2 regions of the Rhizobium gallicum bv. gallicum R602sp genome follow, and region 1 is predicted to be linked to the other one. Evidence: riboswitches for the same ligand, from Rfam matches in the RefSeq annotation. Region 1 holds a riboswitch; the other holds the start of a gene.
The links. A riboswitch is a leader RNA that binds a small molecule or an ion and turns the genes downstream of it on or off. The one in region 1 is predicted to bind glycine.
Positions count from the first base shown of each region.

Region 1 (5,984 bases):
TCTTGTCCTCATGCTTGCGTGGCACGCCCTTCACCAACGACCAGTAGGTCTTCTTGGTGTCGCGTTCGCGAAAGGCAGCCGTCAGCTTCTGAGCGGCACCACGTGTGCGGGCAATGACGAGCACGCCCGATGTGTCGCGGTCAAGCCGATGCACGAGCCGCGGCTTCTCGCCCTTCGGGCTCGTCCAGGCCTCCAGCATCTGGTCGATATGACGGGTCAGACCGGAACCGCCCTGCACGGCAAGTCCAGCGGGCTTGTTGAGCACGATCACCTTGTCGTCCTCATGCAGCACCATACGCTGAAGTAGTTGGTGATCGCTGGAATGCTTCAGATCCTTCCCGGCGATCGGACCACTCTTGACCTTCGCATCGACATCGAGCGGCGGCACGCGAACCATCTGGCCCGGCTGCACACGCGCGTCGGTCTTTACGCGTCCACCGTCAACGCGGACCTGGCCCGAACGCAGGAGCTTCTGAAGCTGGCCGAAGCCGAGGCCAGGGAAATGGATCTTGAACCACCGGTCGAGCCGCATTCCCGCCTCGTCGGCATCCACCTTGATATGTTCGATTCCGGCCATTCTTGTTCTTTCGGAAAATCTTGGGCGCGCCATGCGCGGCTGTTGCCGGTGGCTTTAGAGCATTTTTCTTCGCGCGGAAACTGCCTTTCAGATCAAAGCGCGCACAAGCGCTAGACCAGCCATGACAGAGGCAATCGAAAGCCCGACGCTTGCGGCGACGTAAAGTCCGCCGGCGACTGCCTCGCCCCGCTCGAAAAGCGATATCGCATCCAGAGAAAAGGCCGAAAAGGTCGTAAAGCCGCCGAGGAAGCCGGTGATAAGCAGCAGGCGCATCTCGACGGAGGCGTTGAACCGGCGCGCGATCATTTCGGCAAAAACGCCAATCGCGAAACAGCCAACGATGTTGACAATCAGCGTGCCCCACGGAAAGCCGGGCCCCAGGAGCCGCAGCGACCATTGGCCGACATAATATCTCAAAAGCGAGCCGATAGCGCCGCCGGCGCCGACAAGAAGAGCCTGGATCATCGTTCTGGTTTTACCTGACGAATTGACCGTTTCCAATTGGATGAGAAGAAATCCCACCGTTCAATTAAAATGCGAATGGTTTCCTTAGCCGCGCACGAACCGGCGATGTGTATCAAACGTCCTATGACACAGGTCGTCACCATATCCGCGAGCACGGCCGCCGCCGCATTCGAAACGCTGAGGATTGCTCCCCGCGTGCCGACGAGCATGGCGGCAAAGGACGCGCGCCGGATCGCAGACCGTCAGCTCAAGGGCCGACATGATCAGGAGCTGAGCGAAACGGCAAGCATTATTCAGTCGACCGAAGTGGCGCTCGACCTGATGGCCAAGGGCAACAAGCAACCGCAGGCAGGATTGCAGCAGGCATTGAAATCCTACGAGGATTTTTGAATTTCTCACCTTTGGAACGCAAATGGCCCGCGGCGACTGCCGCAGGCCGTTTGCTGGTTATTTTCCCTGGGCCGAGAGAACCTTCAACGTCACGTCGATCTTGCCCGCCTTCTCAAAGGTGAGCGTCACCGGCACGCTCTCACCCTGCTTGAAAGGCGCCTTCACCTTCTGGAACATCAGATGCAGGCCGCCAGGCGCTAGCTTCACCGTCCCACCCGCCGGAATAACAATCCCATCCTTCAGTTCACGCATCTTCATGACATTGTTCTGCATGGCCATTTCGTGCATCTGAACTTCGCCCGCGGAAGGCGAGGAAACGACGACGAGCTTGTCGTCGGTCTTGCCGTTATTCTTGACAGTAAGGAAGCCACCGCCGACTGGCTGGCCGGGCAGCATTGCCTTCGAAAATGCGCCGGAGATTTCGAGGTCGCCGAGTGTTATAGTGCCGCCTGCTGCAGCATTCATGTCCATCCCGGCCATGTCGCCGTGATCATGGCCATTGTCGTCACCGGCAATGACCTTCAGCAACGGCGCAGGGCTCTTAAGCCTATGGGGATCGCCGCCATCGGTTGCGAGCTGGTCCCATGCCTCGGCCGCATCGCCGCAAAGCTGCTTCACCGGAAAGGCGAGCGATGTTCCGGCATCCACGCCCGAAACCTTGCCTTGGATCACGAAGGTATCGTAAAAATCGTCCGAGAGGTTGCCGCCCTTCCAGCGTATTTCGACTGCGCCGGATTTCACCTTGGTGCCGTGATTGTCGTAGGTCTTCTGATAGTCGCCCTTGATCACTTCAAGTTCCCAGCCGGCCTTCGGCTGCGGCTTGGCAAATACAAAGCCTTCCGGCAGTTTCACCTGCACTTCGTTGGTGGGCTTGCCGTCACAGCCATGCGGTACCTGCAGCGTTGCCAGGAACGTCTTTTCCTGTGGGGCTTCCGGATCAAGAAAGGTGACATGCGCCTGCGCTGCCGTGAATGCGGCTGCGAAAACCAGAGCGGCAGCGCTGAGTGTCTTGATTGTCTCCATCGGGTATCTCCTCGCCGGCTGCAGCTCGCAAATGGCTGGCGCATCGGCATTGTCGTGTCATTTCGGTGGTGGCTGGAGATCAGGCCAGAACCGGCGGTGCCCTGGACTTCGGCCGTTCGACGGCGTGCACCCCGATGGGGGTGTCCGCAACAACCGGGGGGTTATGCAGCGTCGCGAACTCGAGATGCAGCCAGGAGCCGTTATCCGGCACCGGCAGGATGACGAAAGCCGTAAGCCGGCAGACTTCGCAATTCGGCTTCAGAGGGGCCCTCTTGCCGCCGCTGTCCGTCGCGGTCACGCAAAGCGAGGCCTGGGTGCCGTCCGGCAGGACGTATGCGGCGCTATTATAGTCCGCATCCGCCGCAGCCGCCTGCGGCGCCTGATGCGCAAGGCCAAGCATAAGCAAGCTCAGCGCACAGAGAATGCGCGTCAGCATGCCAGCGTTTCGGCCCGTTTTCATCATCTGGATCCTCATTAGCGGATTTCGCGATTAAGCACTTTATCCGAAAAAAGCAAAAGTCCATTTGACGCAGTTCAACACTTTGTCGAAAGACGGCGCGACAAAAATTTGTTCGGCGGCGACATTCCCCCTTGCCAAGAGCCTGCTCCGCCGGATAATTGCCGCAACCCTGTTGGGAGAATCCGGTCTACAGACGGCCGGTGCCGAAGGAGCAACCGCCCCGGAAACTCTCAGGCCAAAGGACCAGCAAGGGCAGACGGAACTCTGGAGAGAAGCGTTCTCGAAACGCTCGCCGAAGGGATAACAATCTCAGGCACAGGGACAGAGGGGGCTCGAAAGCAAGGCGTAGCCGCGCCTTCTGATTGAGCCCGCGCATGGAATTCCACGCGCAAACCCCGGAGGCGTCGTTGGACGATACTGCTGCCCTCAAGAAAACTCCGCTACACGCGCTGCATCTTTCGCTCGGTGCCCGCATGGTGCCTTTCGCAGGCTATGAGATGCCCGTTCAGTATTCGGCCGGCGTGCTGAAGGAACACCTGCAGACGCGCGCCGGCGCCGGCCTCTTCGACGTCTCCCACATGGGTCAGGTCGTCGTGAGGGCGAAGTCCGGCAGATACGAAGATGCCGCCCTCGCACTCGAAAGCCTCGTACCGGTCGACATTCTCGGCCTCGCCGAAGGCCGCCAGCGCTACGGCTTCTTCACCGACGAAAACGGCGGCATCCTCGACGACTTGATGATCACCCATCTCGATGACCATCTCTTCGTCGTCGTCAACGCCGCCTGCAAGGAGGCCGATGTCGCGCACATGCAAAAGCACATCGGCGACCGCTGCGACATAAGCCTTCTCGACCGCGCGTTAGTCGCGCTGCAAGGTCCGCGCGCCGTCGACGTGCTGGCCGAACTCTGGGCGGATGTCGCCGCGATGAAGTTCATGGACGTGCGCCACTGCCGCTTGCACGACGTATCCTGTCTCGTCTCCCGCTCCGGCTACAGCGGCGAGGACGGCTTCGAGATCTCCGTACCCACTAACAAGGCGGAGGATGTCGCCAGGCGGTTGCTCGAACATCCCGATGCGCAGCCGATCGGGCTCGGCGCCCGCGATTCGCTGCGTCTGGAGGCCGGACTCTGCCTCTACGGCAACGACATCGACACCACCACAACGCCGGTCGAGGCGGCGCTCGAATGGGCCATGCAGAAGGCCCGCAGGACGGGCGGAGCGCGCGCTGGGGACTTTCCGGGTGCAGCACGCATTCTCGGCGAACTCGATAATGGTGCCACACGCCGCCGCGTCGGCCTGAAGCCGGAAGGCAAGGCGCCGGTGCGCGGGCATTCCAAGCTCTATGCGGATGCCGAAGGCAAGACCGAGATCGGCGAGGTCACTTCGGGCGGCTTCGGCCCGAGTGTCGAAGGCCCGGTTGCCATGGGCTATGTGCCGGTTTCGCATGCCGCCGTTGGCACCCAAATTTACGCTGAGGTACGCGGCAAGTATCTCCCCGCTACGGTCGCCGCCCTGCCCTTCATCACGCCGACCTACAAACGCTAAGATATTTCCAGAGAGGAACAAAACCATGCTGAAATTTACCGAAGAACATGAATGGCTGAAGCTCGAAGACGGCGTGGCGACGGTCGGCATTACGAATTATGCAGTCGAACAGCTCGGCGACCTCGTTTTCGTCGAATTGCCGGAAGTGGGCGCGACCTTTTCCAAGAATGACGATGCGGCCACCGTCGAATCCGTGAAGGCTGCCTCGGAAGTCTATTGTCCGCTCGATGGCGAGATCACCGAAGTCAACGAAGCGATCACTGCCGATCCGTCGCTGGTCAATTCCGACCCGCAGGGCGCCGGCTGGTTCTTCAAGCTGAAGCTCAAGAATCCGGCCGATGCCGATGGCCTGCTTGACGAAGCGGCCTATAAGGAGTTCACCGCGTAATGACGACGCCGACAGAATTCCAGTTTACCGACTACCAGCCCTACGACTTCGCCAACCGCCGTCATATTGGCCCGTCGCCGGCCGAAATGAGCGACATGCTGAACGTCGTCGGCTACAACAGCCTCGACAGCCTCATCGACGCGACCGTGCCGTCTGCGATCCGCCAGAGGGCGGCGCTTGCCTGGGGCGCGGCGATGACGGAGCGCGAGGCGCTCGACAAGCTGCGCGAGACCGCCAACAAGAACAAGGTCCTCGTTTCGCTGATCGGCCAAGGCTATTACGGCACCATCACGCCGCCGGTCATTCAGCGCACCATCCTCGAAAACCCGGCCTGGTACACGGCCTACACGCCTTACCAGCCGGAGATCAGTCAGGGCCGTCTGGAAGCGCTCTTGAACTACCAGACGATGATCTGCGACCTGACTGGTCTCGACGTCGCCAACGCTTCGCTTCTCGACGAAGCGACCGCTGCTGCCGAAGGCATGGCGATTGCCGAGCGGGTCGCGAAGTCTAAGGCCAAGGCATTCTTCGTCGATGCCGCCTGCCATCCGCAGACGATCGCGCTCATCCAGACTCGCGCCGAACCGCTCGGCTGGACCGTCATCGTCGGTGACCCCTTCAAGGATCTCGATCCGGTGGACGTCTTTGGCGCCATCTTCCAGTATCCGGGCACGCACGGCCACGTGCACGATTTCACCGCCCTGGTCTCTCGCCTGCACCAGACGGGCGCGATCGCCATTGTCGCGGCCGATATCCTCGCACTGACGCTTCTGAAGTCGCCGGGCGAAATGGGCGCCGATATTGCGATCGGCTCGTCGCAGCGCTTCGGCGTTCCGGTCGGCTACGGCGGACCGCATGCCGCCTATATGTCGGTCAAGGATGCGCACAAGCGCTCCATGCCCGGCCGTCTCGTCGGCGTCTCGGTCGACGCCCGCGGCAATCGCGCCTACCGGCTGTCGCTGCAGACCCGCGAACAGCATATCCGCCGCGAAAAGGCAACGTCGAACATCTGCACCGCGCAGGTGCTGCTCGCCGTCATGGCCTCGATGTATGCGGTTTTCCACGGTCCCAAGGGCATCAAGGCGATCGCCCAGCAGGTCCACCAGAAGGCCGTGCTGATGGCTAAGGGCCTAGAAA
Region 1 covers NZ_CP006877.1:2,008,266-2,014,249, forward strand. Annotated here, with positions in the region: gene RGR602_RS10055 (RluA family pseudouridine synthase) at 1-577, opposite strand, end outside; gene crcB (fluoride efflux transporter CrcB) at 665-1,042, opposite strand; gene RGR602_RS10065 (hypothetical protein) at 1,166-1,432, shown strand; gene RGR602_RS10070 (copper chaperone PCu(A)C) at 1,490-2,455, opposite strand; gene RGR602_RS10075 (hypothetical protein) at 2,535-2,918, opposite strand; glycine riboswitch at 3,079-3,171, shown strand; gene gcvT (glycine cleavage system aminomethyltransferase GcvT) at 3,323-4,459, shown strand; gene gcvH (glycine cleavage system protein GcvH) at 4,485-4,847, shown strand; gene gcvP (aminomethyl-transferring glycine dehydrogenase) at 4,847-5,984, shown strand, end outside.

Region 2 (5,984 bases), on a different replicon from region 1:
CGAGGAACGTCATCGCATGGCGGAAGTTCTGGTCAACGCTATCCAGAAAGCCGGCGGAGCTCGTTTCGCCGAGTTGTACGTGGTGTTGCGGTATAACATTCACTTGGGATTCCTCCTTGGTCGGGCAGCCCGTGCGCCGCAACTGACTCAGCTCAGTAGAACGCGATGATCGGCGTTGCGCACAAGCAGGGCATAGATCAGCGTGAACAGACGGCGGGCGGTGTCGTTGTCGATATTCACTTTCGCTGACAACCGGGCTCTCAGCAGTTCGGCAGCCTCGTTATGGACGCCACGCCGGCCCATATCGATTGCCTCAAGCCGCTCAGGTCCAGGGTGCCGGACGGCGTCGTAATAATTCTCGCAAATGCGGGTGTAATCCTTGAGCAATCGGCGGAAGGGCGTGAGCGACAGGTAATGACTGACAACATGGTCGCCATGATCATCAGCGACATGCAGTGCCAGGCGCCCGTCAACCGCTTCGATCCTGAGGCGATAAGGTCCGCCGTCGTGACCGACTGGAATGAATGTATTGGATTCCAAGAGGTCGATGACCGCGAGCGCTTGCTCCCGCTCAATTCTCGCCTCCCGGCCACCGAACGATCGGTCGAGCGATACGTCACAGAGACGGTACTCGGCGGAGGCCATGACACTGCCCTCCCGTCACATCGCTTCCACGCACATGGCGACACCCATGCCGCCGCCGATGCAGAGCGTCGCCAATCCCTTTTTGGCGCCGCGGCGTTTCAGTTCGAAGAGCAGCGTGTTGAGCACGCGGGCGCCGGATGCGCCGATCGGGTGACCGATGGCAATGGCGCCACCGTTGACGTTGACGATATCGGGATTCCAGCCGAGGTCCTTGTTGACAGCGCAAGCCTGAGCGGCGAAGGCCTCGTTGGCTTCGACCAGTTCGACATCGCCGATCGCCCAGCCGGCTTTCGCCAGCGCCTTGCGCGAAGCCGGGATCGGGCCGGTGCCCATGACCTGCGGATCGACGCCGGCGGTTGCCCAGGAGATGATGCGGGCGAGCGGCTGGATGCCACGCTTGGAAGCCTGCGCCTCGGTCATCAACAGGGTGGCGGCGGCACCATCATTGAGGCCGGATGCGTTGCCGGCGGTCACGGTTCCTTGCTTGTCGAAGGCCGGACGCAGCTTGGTCATCTGGTCGAGCGTGGCGCCATGGCGGATATATTCATCCTGGTCGACGCTGACGTCACCCTTGCGGGTCTTGACGATGAACGGAACGATCTCATCGGCGAAGCGTCCCGCCTTCTGTGCCGCTTCCGCCTTGTTCTGCGAGGCGAGTGCGAAGGTGTCCTGCTCCTCGCGGCTGAGCTGCCACTGGCGCGCGACGTTCTCGGCGGTAATGCCCATGTGGTAGCCGTAGAAGGCGTCGGTCAGGCCGTCCTTGATCATCGTGTCGATCATCTTGAAGTCGCCCATCTTCACGCCGCCACGCAGGTGTGCGCAATGCGGCGCCATCGACATCGACTCCATGCCGCCGGCAATAATGATGTCTGCATCGCCGGATGCGATCTGCTGCATGCCGAGCGCCACGGCGCGAAGACCCGAGCCGCAAAGCTGGTTCATGCCCCAGGCGGTCGCTTCCTGCGGGAGGCCGGCCTTGATCGCCGCCTGGCGCGCCGGGTTCTGGCCCTCGCCGGCCTGCAGCACCTGGCCGAGGATCACCTCATCGACCTCACCCGCCTCGACGCCGGCGCGCTCGAGCACGCCCTTGATGACAGCGGCGCCGAGCTCATGTGCCGGCGTGTTGCTGAACGCGCCGTTGAAGGACCCGACCGCGGTGCGGGCGGCGCGGGCGATGACGATCGATGGGGTGCTCATGGTGGTCTCCTCTATGATCCGTGCGAAGCCGGCAGAGGCCGGCTCCAGCGTCTCGGCAATAAGCCGCAGGCCTAGTTGACGATGGTCGCCTCGGTGGCGCTGCGGATCTCGCTGTCGGTCACGCCCTCAGCAAGCTCGACCAGCTTCAGTCCGCCATCGACGACGTCGAGCACACCCAGATTGGTGATGATCCGATCGACGACGCTCTGTCCGGTCAGCGGCAGGGTGCATGCCTTCAGCACCTTGGATTCGCCGGCCTTGTTGGTGTGGTCCATGACGACGACCACCCGCTTGACGCCGGCAACGAGATCCATGGCGCCGCCCATGCCCTTGACGAGTTTGCCGGGGATCATCCAGTTGGCGAGGTCGCCGTTCTCGGACACTTCCATGGCGCCAAGGATTGCCATGGCGATCTTGCCGCCGCGGATCATTGCAAAGCTCTGCGCCGAGTCGAAGAAGGCCGAATGCGCCAGCGCCGTCACCGTCTGCTTGCCGGCATTGATCAGGTCGGCATCGATCTGGTCGTCCGTCGGAAAGGGACCGATGCCGAGCAGGCCGTTCTCCGACTGCAGCGTCACATGGACGCCTTCGGGAATATAATTGGCGACCAGCGTCGGAATGCCGATGCCGAGATTGACGTAAGTGCCGTCTTCGAGTTCACGGGCAGCCCGCGCCGCCATCTGGTTCCTGTCCCAGGCCATGTCTCTCTCCCCTTCCTTCAAGCCGCCGCGCGCGTGGTGCGCTGTTCGATGCGTTTCTCGTGCTGGCCCTGGAGCAGGCGATGCACATAGATCCCCGGCACGTGGATATGGTCGGGATCGAGGCTGCCGACTGGCACGATTTCCTCGACTTCGGCGACGCAAATCCTGCCGCAGGTGGCGGCCGGCGGATTGAAGTTGCGGGCCGTCTTGCGGAAGACGAGGTTGCCGGATGTATCCGCCTTCCAGGCCTTGACGATCGACAGGTCCGCGACAATCCCGGTCTCGAGAACATAGGTCTCGCCGTTGAAGGTCTTCTGTTCCTTGCCCTCGGCAACCACAGTGCCGACGCCTGTCTTCGTATAGAACCCGGCAATGCCGGCGCCGCCGGCACGCATACGCTCGGCCAGCGTCCCCTGCGGGTTGAACTCCAGTTCCAGTTCGCCGCTCAGGTACTGCCGCATGAACTCGGCGTTCTCGCCGACATAAGACGAGATCATCTTCCTGATCTGCTTGGTCTTCAGCAGCACGCCGAGACCGAAGTCGTCGACACCGCAATTGTTCGAGGCGATCGTCAAGTCCTTGGTGCCAGCCTCACGGATCGCGTCGATCAACAGCTCCGGAATGCCGCAAAGGCCAAAACCACCTGCCGCGATAAACATCCCGTCGAATAGAAGCCCTTCAAGTGCTGAATGCGGGTTGTCAAAGATTATGTTCATAAGCTCCCCATGGGTTCCCTTTTGCGGCTTACGATTTATTTTGCAGGTTTCAGACCGATGTGCAACAACTGTTTTAAAAAAAATCTTTTGATGCGTTTGTTCTCATTCGTCGTGCCCGAATGAGCGACTATTCGACGTTAAAGCTTAATGAGACAAACACTAAAAGAAAGGGGTCCTTGCATGCTCAACCATTGGGCGACGACCAAGGACATTGTTTAAGCAGTCACAGCAAGCGGCGCGACAGATCTTGGAGCATCCGCAGGGGTAGTGCTCGTTTAAATACCAGAGCTCGCCCCCAATGCCGGCGTGCATCCATTTAAATTCAAGCGGATCCGTCTCTCAGCGAACGAGGCCACCATCAAAGGTCGTTTCGCCGTGCTGCATAGAGTAGGCACGTCTATCTCGATCGGTGGATCCGAATTATCTGTCCAAATGGACGGTATTTCAAAAGCACGTGGTTTTGATCCCCACGTTTCAATTCCGAAAAGAGATTGTCGGTGACGATGCAAAACTCTCTAGTAAAAATGGGATGTTCAAAAGACTAGACGGGAGAGATCGGCGCCAGCCGACGCCGACGGAGCAACCCCCCAAGGAAACTCTCAGGCAAAGAAGACCGTCCTGTCGAACGATCTGGAGAGAGATGCCCAGAGCATCCACCGAAGGGGAACGCCGACCTTGCGACGTCGGCCAAGCTCTCAGGTAAACTGACAGATTTGGGGATCAGCCGCAGGCTTTACTCCCTGCACCCTTTGTCTTTTGGAGGCCTGAAAATGCCCAAGATTATTGTGATTGGCGCCGGCATCACCGGCGTATCGACAGCCTACGCCCTTCTTCAAGCGGGCCACGACGTTACTGTCGTGGAGAAGCAGCGATATGCCGCAATGGAGACGTCTTTTGCGAACGGTGGACAACTCTCTGCGAGCAACGCGGAAGTCTGGAACCACTGGTCGACCATATTCAAGGGCATCAAGTGGATGACACATCGCGACGCTCCCCTCCTAATGAATCCTACCCCGACATGGCACAAGTACAGCTGGCTGGCGGAATTCGTTTCGAACATCTCGCGTTATCGCGAAAACACCGTTTCCACAACGCGGCTTGCCATCGCCGCGCGGAAGCACATGTTCGAGATCGCAGAGCGCGAGGGAATAGATTTCGATCACGTACGTCGCGGGATCCTTCATGTATATTACGACAAGTCAGGCTATGATCATGCCGCCAAGGTCAACGAGATGTTGGTAGAGGGCGGTCTGGACAGAAGGCCAGTGACCACGGAGGAAATCCAGTCGATTGAACCTGCCCTCACCGGCGCCTTTTATGGGGGCTTCTACACCCCGTCCGATTCTACCGGGGACATCCACAAGTACACGACAGGGCTGGCCCGGATCTGTGAGCGAAAAGGGGCGACTTTCCTGTACGATGCGAGCGTAACCCGGGTGGAAAGGCGTGATCGGTTCCACGTTGCTTACGCCGCAGGGATGGCTTCAGGGAGCGCTCCTTCGGAGATCATCGAGGCGGACGGCATTGTCGTTTGCGCGGGCACGAGCAGCCGGAATTTTGCCTCGATGCTTGGAGATCGGCTTAACATCTATCCCGTCAAGGGATACTCGATAACCGCTCATCTGGAGGACGAGCTGTCGCAGAACTCTGCGCCGTGGGTGAGTATTCTCGATGACCGCGCCAAGATCGTCACCAGTAGGCTAGGAATGTCACGGTTTCGTGTGGCGGGAACCGCCGAGTTCAACGGGCTCAACCGCGACATCAGGGAAGACCGCGTCCGGCCGCTCGTTGACTGGACGCGCACGCTCTTTCCGGGAATTACAACAAACAAGGTCGTGCCTTGGGCAGGCCTCCGGCCCATGACGCCCAATATGATGCCCCGGGTCGGAAAAGGACGGCTGAATGGGGTGTTCTACAACACCGGCCACGGACATCTCGGATGGACGCTGTCGGCGGCGACAGCTGCCATGATCGCTGAGGCTGTAACCAAAGAATTTCCCGTCGACATGCGGCTGACCGCATAGTGCAGGAGGAACTATGGAAATCTCTGTTCACTCGGCGGAGCGTATCGAGATCGCGGGATTGCAGGTCGTTCGGGAGCTCCACGACTTCATGCGGGACGAGGCGTTGCCCGGCACGGGGATTGGCAACTCCGCCTTCTGGACGTCGTTTTCGTCGATCGTGCACGCTCTCAGCCCCCGCAACCGCGAACTCCTGAGGGTCCGTGAAGATATTCAAGAGAAGATCGACCATTGGTACCGCCGCAATGGCGCGCCGAAAGACCTTGCCAAGTACAAGGCTTTTCTCACTGAGATCGGCGATATCGCTTCCATCCCGGTCGAGCACCGCAGGATTGGTCATCAGGTGGCCGACGTTGCGCACCAGGAGCAGAGAGCGGGCACACAGCATGAACCGATTGCCGTCCGCGCTGGTGTATTCGACATCAGTTGCGAGCTTGCGCTTATAGACGAAATACCGGAAGGTATTATGGACGCGATGGTGACGGCAGCGATTGCGCGGCACGACATCGGCGGGAGGGGCGGGTGCCACGCCAACTCGCCCGCCGGATCCATGTATGCGGTAAAGCCGAAGATGCACGGGCCAGAGGAAGTCGCCTTCGCGGTGGAGCTTTTCAGCCGGGTCGAGCAGGCACTGGGCATGGCGCCCGATACCATCAAGATGGGCCTCATGGACGAAGCGTCGCACAACGGTGAACCTCAAGGAA
Region 2 covers NZ_CP006879.1:339,947-345,930, reverse strand. Annotated here, with positions in the region: gene RGR602_RS22615 (Glu/Leu/Phe/Val family dehydrogenase) at 1-13, opposite strand, end outside; gene RGR602_RS22610 (UPF0262 family protein) at 148-645, opposite strand; gene RGR602_RS22605 (acetyl-CoA C-acetyltransferase) at 661-1,842, opposite strand; gene RGR602_RS22600 (3-oxoacid CoA-transferase subunit B) at 1,914-2,543, opposite strand; gene RGR602_RS22595 (CoA transferase subunit A) at 2,561-3,259, opposite strand; glycine riboswitch at 3,796-3,885, shown strand; gene RGR602_RS22590 (D-amino acid dehydrogenase) at 4,030-5,283, shown strand; partial or broken gene RGR602_RS39470 (hypothetical protein) at 5,297-5,521, shown strand; partial or broken gene RGR602_RS22585 (malate synthase G) at 5,726-5,984, shown strand, end outside.
Region 2: another riboswitch for glycine. It lies ahead of RGR602_RS22590 (D-amino acid dehydrogenase); the one in region 1 lies ahead of gcvT (glycine cleavage system aminomethyltransferase GcvT).